DNA from 2 places in the Chryseobacterium urinae genome. Region 1 is predicted to be linked to the other one. Evidence: riboswitches for the same ligand, from Rfam matches in the RefSeq annotation. Region 1 holds a riboswitch; the other holds the start of a gene.
What was found. Region 1 has a riboswitch for cobalamin ahead of QWT87_RS02555 (acyl-CoA thioesterase). Riboswitches for the same ligand answer to the same signal wherever they lie in the genome.
Positions count from the first base shown of each region.

Region 2: linked by a shared signal. The riboswitch ahead of metE (5-methyltetrahydropteroyltriglutamate--homocysteine S-methyltransferase) and the one ahead of QWT87_RS02555 (acyl-CoA thioesterase) in region 1 are both predicted to bind cobalamin.

Region 1 is NZ_JAULSJ010000003.1:32,991-39,179, forward strand. Features, by position in the region: gene QWT87_RS02545 (cytochrome P450) at 1-964, opposite strand, end outside; gene QWT87_RS02550 (HD domain-containing protein) at 1,268-1,858, shown strand; gene QWT87_RS02555 (acyl-CoA thioesterase) at 1,948-2,331, opposite strand; cobalamin riboswitch at 2,441-2,621, opposite strand; gene QWT87_RS02560 (hypothetical protein) at 2,682-3,479, opposite strand; gene QWT87_RS02565 (helix-turn-helix domain-containing protein) at 3,577-4,539, opposite strand; gene QWT87_RS02570 (hypothetical protein) at 4,769-6,154, shown strand; gene QWT87_RS02575 (transposase) at 6,180-6,189, shown strand, end outside.
Region 2 is NZ_JAULSJ010000031.1:24,543-30,731, forward strand. Features, by position in the region: gene QWT87_RS16760 (hypothetical protein) at 1-156, opposite strand, end outside; gene QWT87_RS16765 (hypothetical protein) at 260-652, opposite strand; gene metE (5-methyltetrahydropteroyltriglutamate--homocysteine S-methyltransferase) at 747-3,062, opposite strand; cobalamin riboswitch at 3,449-3,633, opposite strand; gene QWT87_RS16775 (VOC family protein) at 3,745-4,131, opposite strand; gene QWT87_RS16780 (hypothetical protein) at 4,148-4,936, opposite strand; gene QWT87_RS16785 (hypothetical protein) at 4,926-5,492, opposite strand; gene QWT87_RS16790 (hypothetical protein) at 5,498-6,076, opposite strand.

The sequences.
Region 1 (6,189 bases):
GCAGTCTCATTGCTTCTTTAATGATATTTGTGGTGTAAGATTTTTTCATTAAGCTTTCTGTACCAAAAGCATTTTCACCTTCTGCTGCAATTTCAGCTCTTAGTTTTTCTTCGGCCTCAGGATTTTGGCTGATCTCGAAAAAGATAAAACTTAAAGCATTGGCAGTGGTTTCGTGTCCTGCAATAAAAAGAATGAGCATTTCATCAATTAGCTGTTCATCAGACATTGGAAGCTGTGTATCTTCGTAACGTGCCTGAATAAGCATATCCAGCAAATCATTTTTTTCTTCACCTGAGCTCCTTCTTTTATCCAGAACATTTTTAATTATATTTTTTCCCTCATTGCTTTTTCTCATCACTTTATCAATTATCCCAAGACTTTTTATCATCTGGCTATACAAAGGAATTCTTACTTCTTTCGCAAAGACTTCCTGAACTTCGGTAATGATTTTTCCTAATTCTTTTACGCTTTCTTCATCAATATCCGAGCTGAAAAGTGTTTTCGCAACAATGTTGAAAGCCAGTGTATGAAAGAGGTCGTACAAATCAGTCTCCGGTTCCTGTGGAAAAGCCAGAAATGCTTTATCAATTTCAGTCTCCATAATGCCAACCAAATTGGAGATTTTGATCTTACTGAATCCCGGCTGGATGAGTCGTCTCTGTTTCAGCCAGTCTTTTCCGTTATTGGTAAGAAGTCCTTTTCCGAGATATTTTCCTAACACAACCGATTGTATATCAGATTTAGAATAGTTTTTATGGTTTTGTTTTAGAACATATTCAATAAATTCCTTATCCTGAGAAAAGATAAAATCAGTATTTGTTACACTGGCTTTTAGATGGAAAGTGTCTCCGGCAATGTTATGATTTCCGCTGATGACTTTTAAGGGATTATTTACACCATAAAAAAGAGAGTACAGTTTTCTTTTTCCTTTAATTTCTGTAGGATAATTGTAATTTGGAGTCATGTAGAATATTTATAATAAAAGTAATACTAATCTGTGAATTAGAATAGGTTTAAAGCTAAAAGTCTTATTTTTGTATTGCCATTTTACTCGCTTTAATTTTATGCTTTTTTAAATTTTAACCATAAAGCAGCCGAAAGATTTATCATAAACTCATTATCAAAATAAATAGTATTCTAATAAGCATAAAAGTCTGGGATCTTTTTAATTGATATTTTTTTAGAAATGTGAATCTTTTAAATGAAAAATTGTCAAAACTTTTTTTAAGTGATTGAGAAATAAATGGTCTCGAAATAATTATATACAATGAAAATACAAAAGGAAATCGATTTTATTCTGGCTGTTGATGCCCTGAAAAATGTACAAAGAAGAAATTACAATGCAGACGATTCACGAAGAGAAAATACGGCGGAACATTCATGGCAGATTATTATTCTGGCGCAGATCCTTTTCCCATATGCAAAGAACAGAGCAGATATCGATTTATTAAGAGTAATCAGAATGTTGTCTATCCATGATCTGGTAGAAATTGAAGCAGGAGATACTTTCTTATTTGATGAAGCAGCAATGGCAGGTAAATTTGAAAGAGAAAAAGTTTCAGCTCAGAAAATCTTCGGAATTTTAGATGAGCCGCTTCGTTCTGAATTTTTTAATCTTTGGCTGGAATTTGAGGAAGAGCAGACTCCTGATGCAATTTTCGCCTGCGCGATCGACCGCATTATGCCTTTTATTTTAAATTCCCACACTTCAGGAAAGAGCTGGACAGAAGCCGGCGTTACAGAAAAGCAAATCAGAAATATGTTGGAAAATGCCATTGTAAGAGCTTCCGATGAACTGGGAGAGGCTTTTCAATTACTCTTGCTGAAAAATCTGGAAACTGAAAAGGTATTGAAATAGAAAGGTTTCGGCGGGAAAAGCCCGCCGAAACAGCTTTAAAGAACATTGAAAATATTGGATTCCGGCGACCGAAGGTCGCCGGAACCTTTTTATAATATTTGAATTGGCTTCTTGAATTCATCAATCGCTACAAAAGTAAAATCTCCTACGATTGCTCTTTCTCTTTCATACGAATACATCTGTTCTGTGAAAATTTCCACATTTACTTTCATACTCGTTTTTCCGACATGAACCACTTTTCCAATCAGTTCAACAATGGTTCCGGCAGGAATAGACCTTTTAAAATCAATTTTATCGCTGCTTACGGTTACCACGCGTTTTCTTGCAAATCTGGTGGCAGCAATAAAAGCCACTTCATCCATCAGTTGCATGGCTGTACCTCCGAAAAGCGTATCGTAATGATTGGTTGTGTTCGGGAAAACCGCTTTGAAAATTCGGGTTTCAGATGCTTCAATTCTTTCTTCTGTAGTCATATATCATTATTAATTAAAGCGAAATGAAAAATAGAAGAACAATAGAAAAAGCAGAGACAGAAATCTCTGAGTATCCATTAGATCAACAAACTTCAAATCGCGAAAGTTTTTTGTTATGAAGAAAAAGGCAGGTCTCCTGACTTGTAACATCTTTATTCCCTTCCCATGAATTACACAGTGGATTTTTTTTATAAAGACTTTAGTTACTTACAGTTGCGCGACAGTTCGTGATTTTCACACGATTCCCTTTTAATCTGCAGTTAAGCAAAACCAGTTTCCTGAAAAGTCACAGCCTGGAAAAGAGTCCATACTCATGCTTTTCGGGTACAAAAATAATGATAATTAATGAATTATTCGGGAGTTTTATAAATGATCTGGCTTTCAGCTTTTCCCTGTTTGATCGTCCAGATTGTTGTATAGCGGTTTTCACCGGAGCCATTTATCATATAAAGAAAAATATGATCGTTATCGATGGCGGTTACACCCACATTATTGAAATCCATCGTTGGCTGAAACATATTTTTAATAGCATCTCTTACAAAAACAGAACCTCTTCCCGGTTGCTGAACGCGTACAGATTTTATTTCGGTTAAACCTTCAGGCAATTCCTTTCCTACGCCCCAGGCTTTTACTTTGTCAACTTTAGTAATGTTTCCATTGGCGTCTTTTTCCTGTTTCTTAATGTGTGCATAAGAAGGGTAAACGTCAATAATAACCTTTGTTCTTTGGTTTCCGGGAATTTTAGGATTGGTGTCGTCTGTAAAGATCAGAGATTTTCCGTTTTTCGATTTTGAAGGTGTAAATTTTGGTAAATTATCAACAAAAACCACGCGGTTTTTATTTACCATTCCTTCTTTGGTGATGCTGTCGTATCGTACGAAAGGTTTTTCTGTATCCTCTTTTTCAGGATATTTTATCCAGATCCATTCTGTTTCTCCCGGAGCCGGTTTTTCATAAATAAAAACATCTCCTGTTTTCATACGGATCTTATCAACGATTTTTCGGTAATCGTCTTTATGAACACGCACCATGGCATAACCTTCCTCAGCTTTTACAACACCAAAAGGAACTTTATTCTGACCTTTCGCCAATGCAAAAGAAAAAACACTGAAAACTGAAAGATAAAATGCTTTACGTAGAGACATCATCATGAAATTTTTTGACGCTTCAAATATATAAATTAAAATTTGTTTAAACTTTTCAAAAATATAAAAGTAAACTGATTAATTTAAACTTAAAAAGCCGTCATGAAACCTTTGTACTGGTTTTCTGTATATATTCACTTGGAGTTACCCCTTCTATTTTTTTAAATACTTTATTAAAAGTTGACTGATTCTTAAATCCTGCTTCAGAGTAGATATGCATCAAAGTCATCGTTTTCAGTTCATCACTATGAAGTTTATTCTTTACGTATATCACACGATGTGTGTTGATGTAATGATTAAAATTATCGAATCCGTTGATTTTTATGGCTTTGGAAATATAATTGTTATTCACTTTAATTGTACTGCTGAGCTCGGAAATCGTTAAATCTGCATTTCTGAATAACTTATTACCAATAACTTCCTGGTCTATTTTCTCAAAAATATTTTCTGCAAGTTGCAAATCTTTATCGGCAACAGGAGCAGCAGGCTGAGAAACCTTTTTCTCAATAATTACCTCTTTACTCTTTATATTTTGAATCAGGCTTTTATAATATGTTCCTAAAAATATCTGTATAAGGTTAACAGTAAATATAAAAGCGTCTGTAAGGTTTCCTTTCTTAAGATCATTAAAAGGATACCCGAAGTAGTCGTTTCCGGCAAATATGCAGCAAAAACTTATGAGAAAAATAGCATATACCGTGAAGATAACCACTTCTTTTTTCGAAAAAAAGATATTTGCCCAAAAGGGAAGAGCTACAATCCATATTAAACTGCAGACTGAAATATTCCAGAACCTGAATACTATAAACAAGTTGTAAAGCGGCATTACAAGAATGAAAACCTTCACGACTTTAAGAAGGTCGTAATGATTTCCCAATATGTAAAAAGGAAGGAGTAATGAAAAAAAACCTCCGATGAGGTAGTAAACCATTATCGGATCTTTCATGTAAAATGAAAAAATCAGGATGCATGTAATAAAAGTTACAGCCAGTACATAAATATATCGGTTAGCAAGTTCTCTTTTCAGATCCAGCACTTCAATTTCAGTATTTTTTTTCCCCATAATGTTCTAATATAATAAAATTCAGAAAATCATTTATTAAATACGTTGATTATCAGTTTTTTATATTAGTTGCAATGAAAAGTCATTTATCATTTATTTCTTGTTTTCTACTCAAAAATGTGACTCTATATTTGCAATGTGTTTTTCAGTTAGCAAAATTACAATAAAAATTTAATCTTTAAATATTGATAATATAAATATCTGATAACCCCCTTTAAAAACATATATTATGACGAACAAAAAAAAATTATTTCTTCTCATTGCGATTTCTGTTTTGGGATTTAAATCTTTCGCTCAGGTTGGTATTAATACCACAAAACCGCAAGGTGTATTCCATGTAGACGGAAAATCTTCTTCTACCACAACCAATGATCCGGATAACGCACCAACAGCTTTACAGTCTTCCGACGACTTTGTTGTTAAGAGCAATGGAAGTGTAGGTATTGGTACAGTAACTCCAGATGGTTCCGCTATACTGGATATGAATGTGGATCAGCTTTCTTCAGGAAGCAAAAAAGGTCTTCTTATTCCAAGAATGGCTTTAACATCCAGAACGGATATTACAACAATTCCGAATCCGGCAACAGGATTATTGGTGTATAATTTAGGAACAAATTCAGGATTTAGCTATTCCGGGTATGTTTACTGGAACGGAAGCGAGTGGCGTCTTATGGAAGACACTTCTCCGGTAGGTGCAGTTGCTGTTTTAAACTGTAATGCTGCTGCATTGGATCCATCGCAGTTAATTGATGGAAATACGCCTACTGCAATTACTTCAGGAACTGTGATGAAAATTCCATACTCCGGAGCAAACGGCGGTCAGTATAGTGGAATTACATTATATTCAGTAGGAAATCCGGGAGTTACGGCAACCATTACCGGCGGAAAGCTTGAGGTTGGATCCGGATCTTTAGCATTTGCAGTACAGGGAACTCCTATTGCTTCGCAAACGTCACCGGTGGGAATTACATTTGATCTGACTCCTTTTATTACCGCAAATTCCGGACTTACAGGCTGTAGCTCTGTTACTGTAGGAACTCAGGTGAATGCTGATATTAAAACAGTAGCGGTTATGGATTATATGAAATTTGTAACAGATCCGGACACGGGAGTAAAAGGATTTGTAGTAGAAGCAAAGACACCGGATGGTCTTTACACAGTAAAAGTTTTTATGAGACACTCTATTCAGAATGCTACCGCTACTGCTACCAATAACACAACTTCTACTGCAAGTGGGGCAGAAAACAACGTACTGTTGCGAAATAACTCCAGTACATCCAAAACCATTATGTGGAATTACTCTACATTTTATGGAGGACAGATTACTGATGCCGTAGGAAGTTTAGTAGTTCCGTCACAAACTCCGGGTGGTGGAGACGGAAATACATGGAGATCATTATCCACTTCTAATGCAGGCGCTTGGGGAAATCCGGGGATTTATAACGCATTTAATAGCGGACCGGAATATCGATACTATTCCTGGATTGATACTTCCACAACCTCCAAAGTAGCTTACACTGCAACTGTAATGGCAGGGATGGATCCTTCGGCTACTGCAACAGAGGTAACCAAACAAAAAGTTTTTATTAAAATCGAACAGATTACAGGACAATAGTAAATATAATACACATTGATGAAAAATGAATTTCA
Region 2 (6,189 bases), on a different contig from region 1:
TATATCCTTCAATTTTTCAGTTTGAGTTTCATTTAAATTTAATTCTTCAACTTTTAATGAAACAAGAGTTCTATATTCTGCTTGATTATCAAAACATGAATTAAGAATATTTTGTTTTTCTTGGTAGAAGTTTTTTACGAATTCTTTGGTGGTCATTTACTATTTATTTTCTAAAGTTTGTATTCTCTTTTCAGAATTCTTAACATTTAATTGCTCTGTTTTTATAAGAGTTTTCAGAATTTTTAATTGCTTGTTGTTCTCAGATAGTTCTTTTTTTTAAGTTTTCGATTTCGGATGAATTTGAATCTTTAAAAAGCTGAATTGCACTTATAATTAAAGCTATGATAGAAATGATTATAGTAATTAAATTCCATTTTTTAGATTCCCATAAAATTTTTCTTTGATAGATAGAGTGATCTCCAGATTTTATAGCTTCTAACCCAAATTTTGTTATATCGTAATAACCTTTTCCTTTGCGAATAAAATAGTCATATCTTAAACCTAAATTAATTGTATTTTCAATGACCTTTATATCATCAATATTTTCAGGGTTGATAGCTAATTCTTTATAATAATCCCGAACATAAAAAGTCGTTTTTCCATCTAGTAATTTAAATAACTTATTAAGTTTTTGTTCGTGTTCATTTGTCATAGTAAAAATTTACAATACTAAAATAAATAATATTCTTCTAAATATTATATTCTTTATAAAAAACAGGAGCCCTGAAGCTCCTGAAATTATATATCTAATGAGTTTGTACAGCAAGTAACTTACTCGCTTCCCTTGAAGCCTCCACCATTGCAATCAACGCTTTTTCCGTTTCATCCCAATGACGGGTTTTCAAGCCACAGTCGGGATTTACCCAAAGTTGCTGTGCTGGAATAACTGCTTGTGCTTTTTTCAGCAATTCTACCATTTCATCTTTCGATGGAACTCTCGGCGAATGAATATCATAAACTCCCGGTCCTATTTCGTTCGGATATTTGAAATCAGCAAAAGCATTCAGCAGCTCCATCTGGCTTCTGGAACATTCAATCGTAATAACATCCGCGTCCATATCGGCAATATTCTGAATAATATCATTAAATTCCGAATAGCACATATGCGTATGAATCTGCGTCGCATCTTCCACACCGCTCGCTGAAATTCTGAAAGCTTCCACTGCCCATTGAAGATAATGCTGCCAGTCAGATTTTCTTAATGGAAGACCTTCACGAATTGCAGGTTCATCAATCTGGATAATTCTGATTCCTGCTTTTTCCAAATCATTCACTTCGTCGCGAATAGCCAGTGCAATTTGTTTGCACGTTAAAGATCGCGGCAGATCATCACGCACAAAAGACCATTGAAGAATAGTTACTGGTCCTGTTAACATTCCTTTCACCCATTTTTTCGTTAAAGATTGCGCATATTCAGACCAGTAAACCGTCATCGGATTCGGTCTGTACACATCTCCGAAAATAACAGGAGGTTTCACACAACGGCTTCCGTAGCTTTGAACCCAGCCGTTTTGCGTAAACACAAATCCTGATAATTGTTCTCCGAAATATTCTACCATATCATTTCTTTCAAACTCTCCGTGAACCAGAACATCAATTCCTATTTCCTCCTGCCAACGGATCGTTCTTTCAGTTTCTTTTTTCAGCAGATCATCGTATTGCTTGGCATTCAGTTCACCCTTTTTAAATTTTGCCCTCCAGTTTCTAACTTCTTTCGTCTGTGGAAATGAGCCAATTGTAGTTGTAGGGAATAAAGGAAGGTTGAGAATATCCTGTTGAGAAATTTTTCGCATGCTGAAAGGTTTGTTTCTTTTAGCATCTTCCTCGGTAGTTACATCTACACGATCCTTCACTTCGCTGTTATGAATGAGAGGTGATGTTTTGCGGCTTTCAATGGCTTTTTTATTTTCAGCTAAAAGCAGGAGTGTGGAATAATCCGGATTTTCTGCGGCTAATTTTTTCAGGGTAACCGTTTCAGAGACTTTCTGTTTAGCAAAAGCCATCCATTGTTTAATTTCGGAGGATAAAACACTTTCGTTGTTCTCCAGATCAAGATCAGAAGGGCTGTGAAGCAATGAGCAGGAAGGAGCAATTAAAATTCTCTCCAAGCCTATTTTATCTGTTGCCTGTCTAATGAGGCGTAGAGATTTTTCGAAATCATTTTTCCATATATTTCTTCCGTCAATTACACCTAATGAAAGATGCAATGTTTCCGGAATTACTTTTAAAACTTCCTCCAACTGTTCCGGACTACGAACCAAATCGAGATGCAGCACATTTACAGGAAGAGAAACAGCCAGAGCAAGATTATCTCTTAAACCTTCAAAATAAGTAGCTACAATGATTTTCAGATGAGGAAACTGTTTTCTTATTTCGGTATAAATCAGACTGTAAGTTTCTTTTGATTTTTCATCCAGATCTAATGCTAAAAATGGTTCATCAAACTGGATGTATTCTGCTCCGTGAGTTTCAAGCTCTTTAAGAATCTGAATATAAATAGGAAGAATTTTCTGAGCCAGCTCTATCTTATTGAAACCTTCCTCCTTTTCTTTCCCAAGCAGAATATAGGTTAACAAACCTATGATCACCGGTTTTGCATTTATTCCCACTTGTTTAGCATCCAAAAATTCGTTGATGATTTTACGGGAGAACAGCTTAAATTCCTGATTTTTATGGAATTCCGGAACAATGAAATGATAATTGGTATCAAACCATTTTGTCATTTCCATTGCAGTAATGTCCAGACCTTCTTTCTGAAAGCCTCTTGCCATGGCAAAATAGAGATCCGTTTCAGATTTTTTAAGAGCAATCTCTTCATAACGTTCAGGAATAGCGCCTAAAGTTAAGGTCATATCCAAAACCTGATCGTAAAAAGAGAAATCATTACACGGAATAAGATCAATTCCTGCTTCCTGCTGAAGCTTCCAATTGTTTTGTCGGATATTTTTCCCGACGTCCAGTAATTCGTCTAAAGTGATTTTGCCCGACCAATACTGCTCGCAGGCTTTTTTGAGTTCTCGGTTGCTACCAATACGCGGATAGCCAAGAATGTGCGTTTGCATTTTCTTTAAAACTTTTAAATTAAACAATAATTAATGTGTATAAAAGTTCTTCTGATGCTTCGCAATGCTTTTGCAGAAGGAAATAGAATGGAGAGGTAAAGATACAGTAAGGACGCAATTTTCCCTTTACATAAGAGAATGCTCTGAAATTTTATCGTTTTGCACAAAGCTTTTTTCTCAACAATAAGATGAAAAATTATTTAACCGTATCTTTTGAAACAGATGCAAAAAACAACTGCTGTATTGATGGTTGGCGAATATTTTTTTCATTCTTAAAGTAAGAAATTAATATTAAAAACTTTGCAATTAAAATCAAATTAAAATTTAGATTGCTACGTTCAAAAAAGTATCATCTGTCTGACCAAAAAACTCCAAACCGCGAGAGCATTGTCAATTCGGAATAGGCAGGTCTCCTGACTTGTAACAGCTTTTATCATCCTTCCCGTTTACACAGTGGATATACGTGGATAAAAACCTTTAAAGTATTACTTACAGTTGCGCGACAGCTCGTGATTTTCACACGATTCCCTATTAATCTACTTTACGTAAAACCTTTTCCGTTTGATGAAGTATGTAAAAGAACTGTTTTCTAAACAAATGTAGGAATTATTTGTTTATTTTTTAAGTAATTCAGAAAATTATTCTGAATGAATAGTTATTTGGATTTTTTCGAGAATGTATTTTACAATGAACTGTAGTTGCTTATCTCAATCAGATTTAAATCCGGATCTCTGAAATAAACCGATTCTATTTTTCCCAAAGCTCCGGTTCTTTCAACAATTCCTTCGATGATCTCAATATTCTTTTCCTTTAGTTCCTGTAAAACTTCGTGAATGTTGGTTTCGGAAATAAAACAAAGATCCGCAGAACCGCAAGTCGGATGCTTAGCTTTCGGTTCAAATTCTTTTCCTTTTTGATGAAGATTGATTTTCTGATTTCCAAAAGTCAGCGCTTTTCTATTTTCTCCAAAAACTACGACTTCAAACCCAAGAATAGAGGTGTAAAAATCTACCGTTTTTTCAATGTCTGCAACCGTTAAAACGAGGTGATCTATGCTTTTTATTTTCATGTTTGATTTTCAATTATTAAAGACTATTAAAAGGAATTATTTTTTCTTCAGTTAATTTTTTCTTCAGTCGATCAGCATACTGGTGCGCAAAAGTTTCTTTTTCAACTTTAGATAAAGCTGAGTAGTAATCATCGCGAATTTCTTTTGCCTCATAATCTTCATCACTTTCAAAAGGTCTTTCCACAACTTCTAAGTAATGAACATAATGCCCGAATTCATGCAGTAAAGTTCTGTACAATTGGGTATTTCTTGAAGGCTCTAAATTTAACTGAGAAACGAAATTCCTTTTATCTTCTGTAAAAATATGTCCGTCTTGCTTTAATCTTTCAAATTCTTTCTGATCTTCAACGCTTTGTTTTTTAGACCATATTAACTTTTTGTTTAAATCTATTGAGTCTAAAATTATCGCCGGAAAATATTCGTTTTCGTACTCAAAGCTGTAAACAAGTCTTCCCCAAACCGGAGAGATTATTTCCTCCTTTCTTTTCGGTTGGCGTAAAACAATAAACTTTAAATCTCCGTAATCTTCTTTAGGAATATTTTCGATTATCTTTTCAAGATCAGAAACAGAACAGGAATGATAACAGTTTTCGCGAAGCTCTTCTATGATAAATAAAAATTCGTGTCCATTTATTATTTTAGATTCTTTTTCATGCTTACCAATTCTTTCGTAAAAAGACTTTAATGTTCCGTTAGGTGTTGAAATTTTCAATTTATTATTTTGACTGAAACCTTGATTTTCGGTTCCTATATTTTTGTTCCTTCTGGTTGCATTGTACATTTTCAGAGCGTAATTATTTTTCAAGATAATTTACATCAAACCATCCTTTATTAAACGTTACTTTTACCGTGTCATTATTCTGAAGATCAAAAATAGATTTTAAACCTTTTGAAACTTTATAGTGGTTAATTTTTTGAAGATCCTCTTTATCATGAATAGAATTTTCATTATTCAGCCAAAAAACTTTCTTTTCTTTATCATAAATTACTTCGTAAGTTTTATTGATTTCCGTATTCTTCGTTTTTAAATTGATTAAAAGCAAAGCATTATCCACCAAAGAATGGAATCCGAAGTAAAATCCGCTTCCGAATATCATTAAACCCAACAAAATTAAAGGCACAGCCGAAAGCGTAATACTTTTCCTTGAAATGAAAATAATGATTCCGGCAAGAATAGTAAAAATAAAAACCGTGTATTTCCATGAAAACTCTTTGAAATTTTTTATATCGTCGTTTAAATACAGATCTTTTACAAAGGGTTTGAGAAAAAAATCCTGTAACAACATAATGATAATAAAAATAATTACCAAAAAATATTTTCTATAGAAAGCTTTTGCATTGATATTATTGTTATTAGTCATCCTTCTTACTCCGTTCTCTGGAAAATATGCGTCAGTTTGGAATTCTTAATAAAATCCTGAACAGAAGTATCTTTTGTAGCATTTTTATCCGTTAATTCAAAATAATAGATCATCAGATTCGGAAACTTCGGATCTTTGCAGACCACTTTAAAACGCTTAATCTTTTCATCGGTACTTAAAAAACTCAGTTCAGAACCACCACTCAGTTTAATATTATTGACTTCAAAAGAATCTTTCCAGTTTTTTTGAATTTTTGCAAATCGTTTCTGCGTTCTGTCGCTGTCTTCGTTTTCGAATTTATCAACCTGAAATTCCGTTAAAAGCTGAGGATAGATTAATCCTTCTTTAAGCATCGTTTCAGTAATTTTATCAGATTGATCAAAGAAAATCGTTTTATCGTCGAATTTTGCTGTATTGTCCTTCAAAACAATGGTTCCGGCAAATTTTCTGTAATTTTTTTTCTTGTAATCGTTTTTAAAATGTTCGGTTACGGCTTTGTCTTTCGGTCCTGCCTTTTCAATTTTCTGCCCCAAAACATTCATGGACAACAGCAAAGAAAGACTTAATGAGAATATAGTTTTCATAATTTTTTTACTTCTGATATTTTCTATTAAACTTGTTTAAACTATTTCAGAATTAACCACAAAAGGCACAAAAGACAATGTTAAAGCGAATTTCTATAATAACCAAAGCGCTC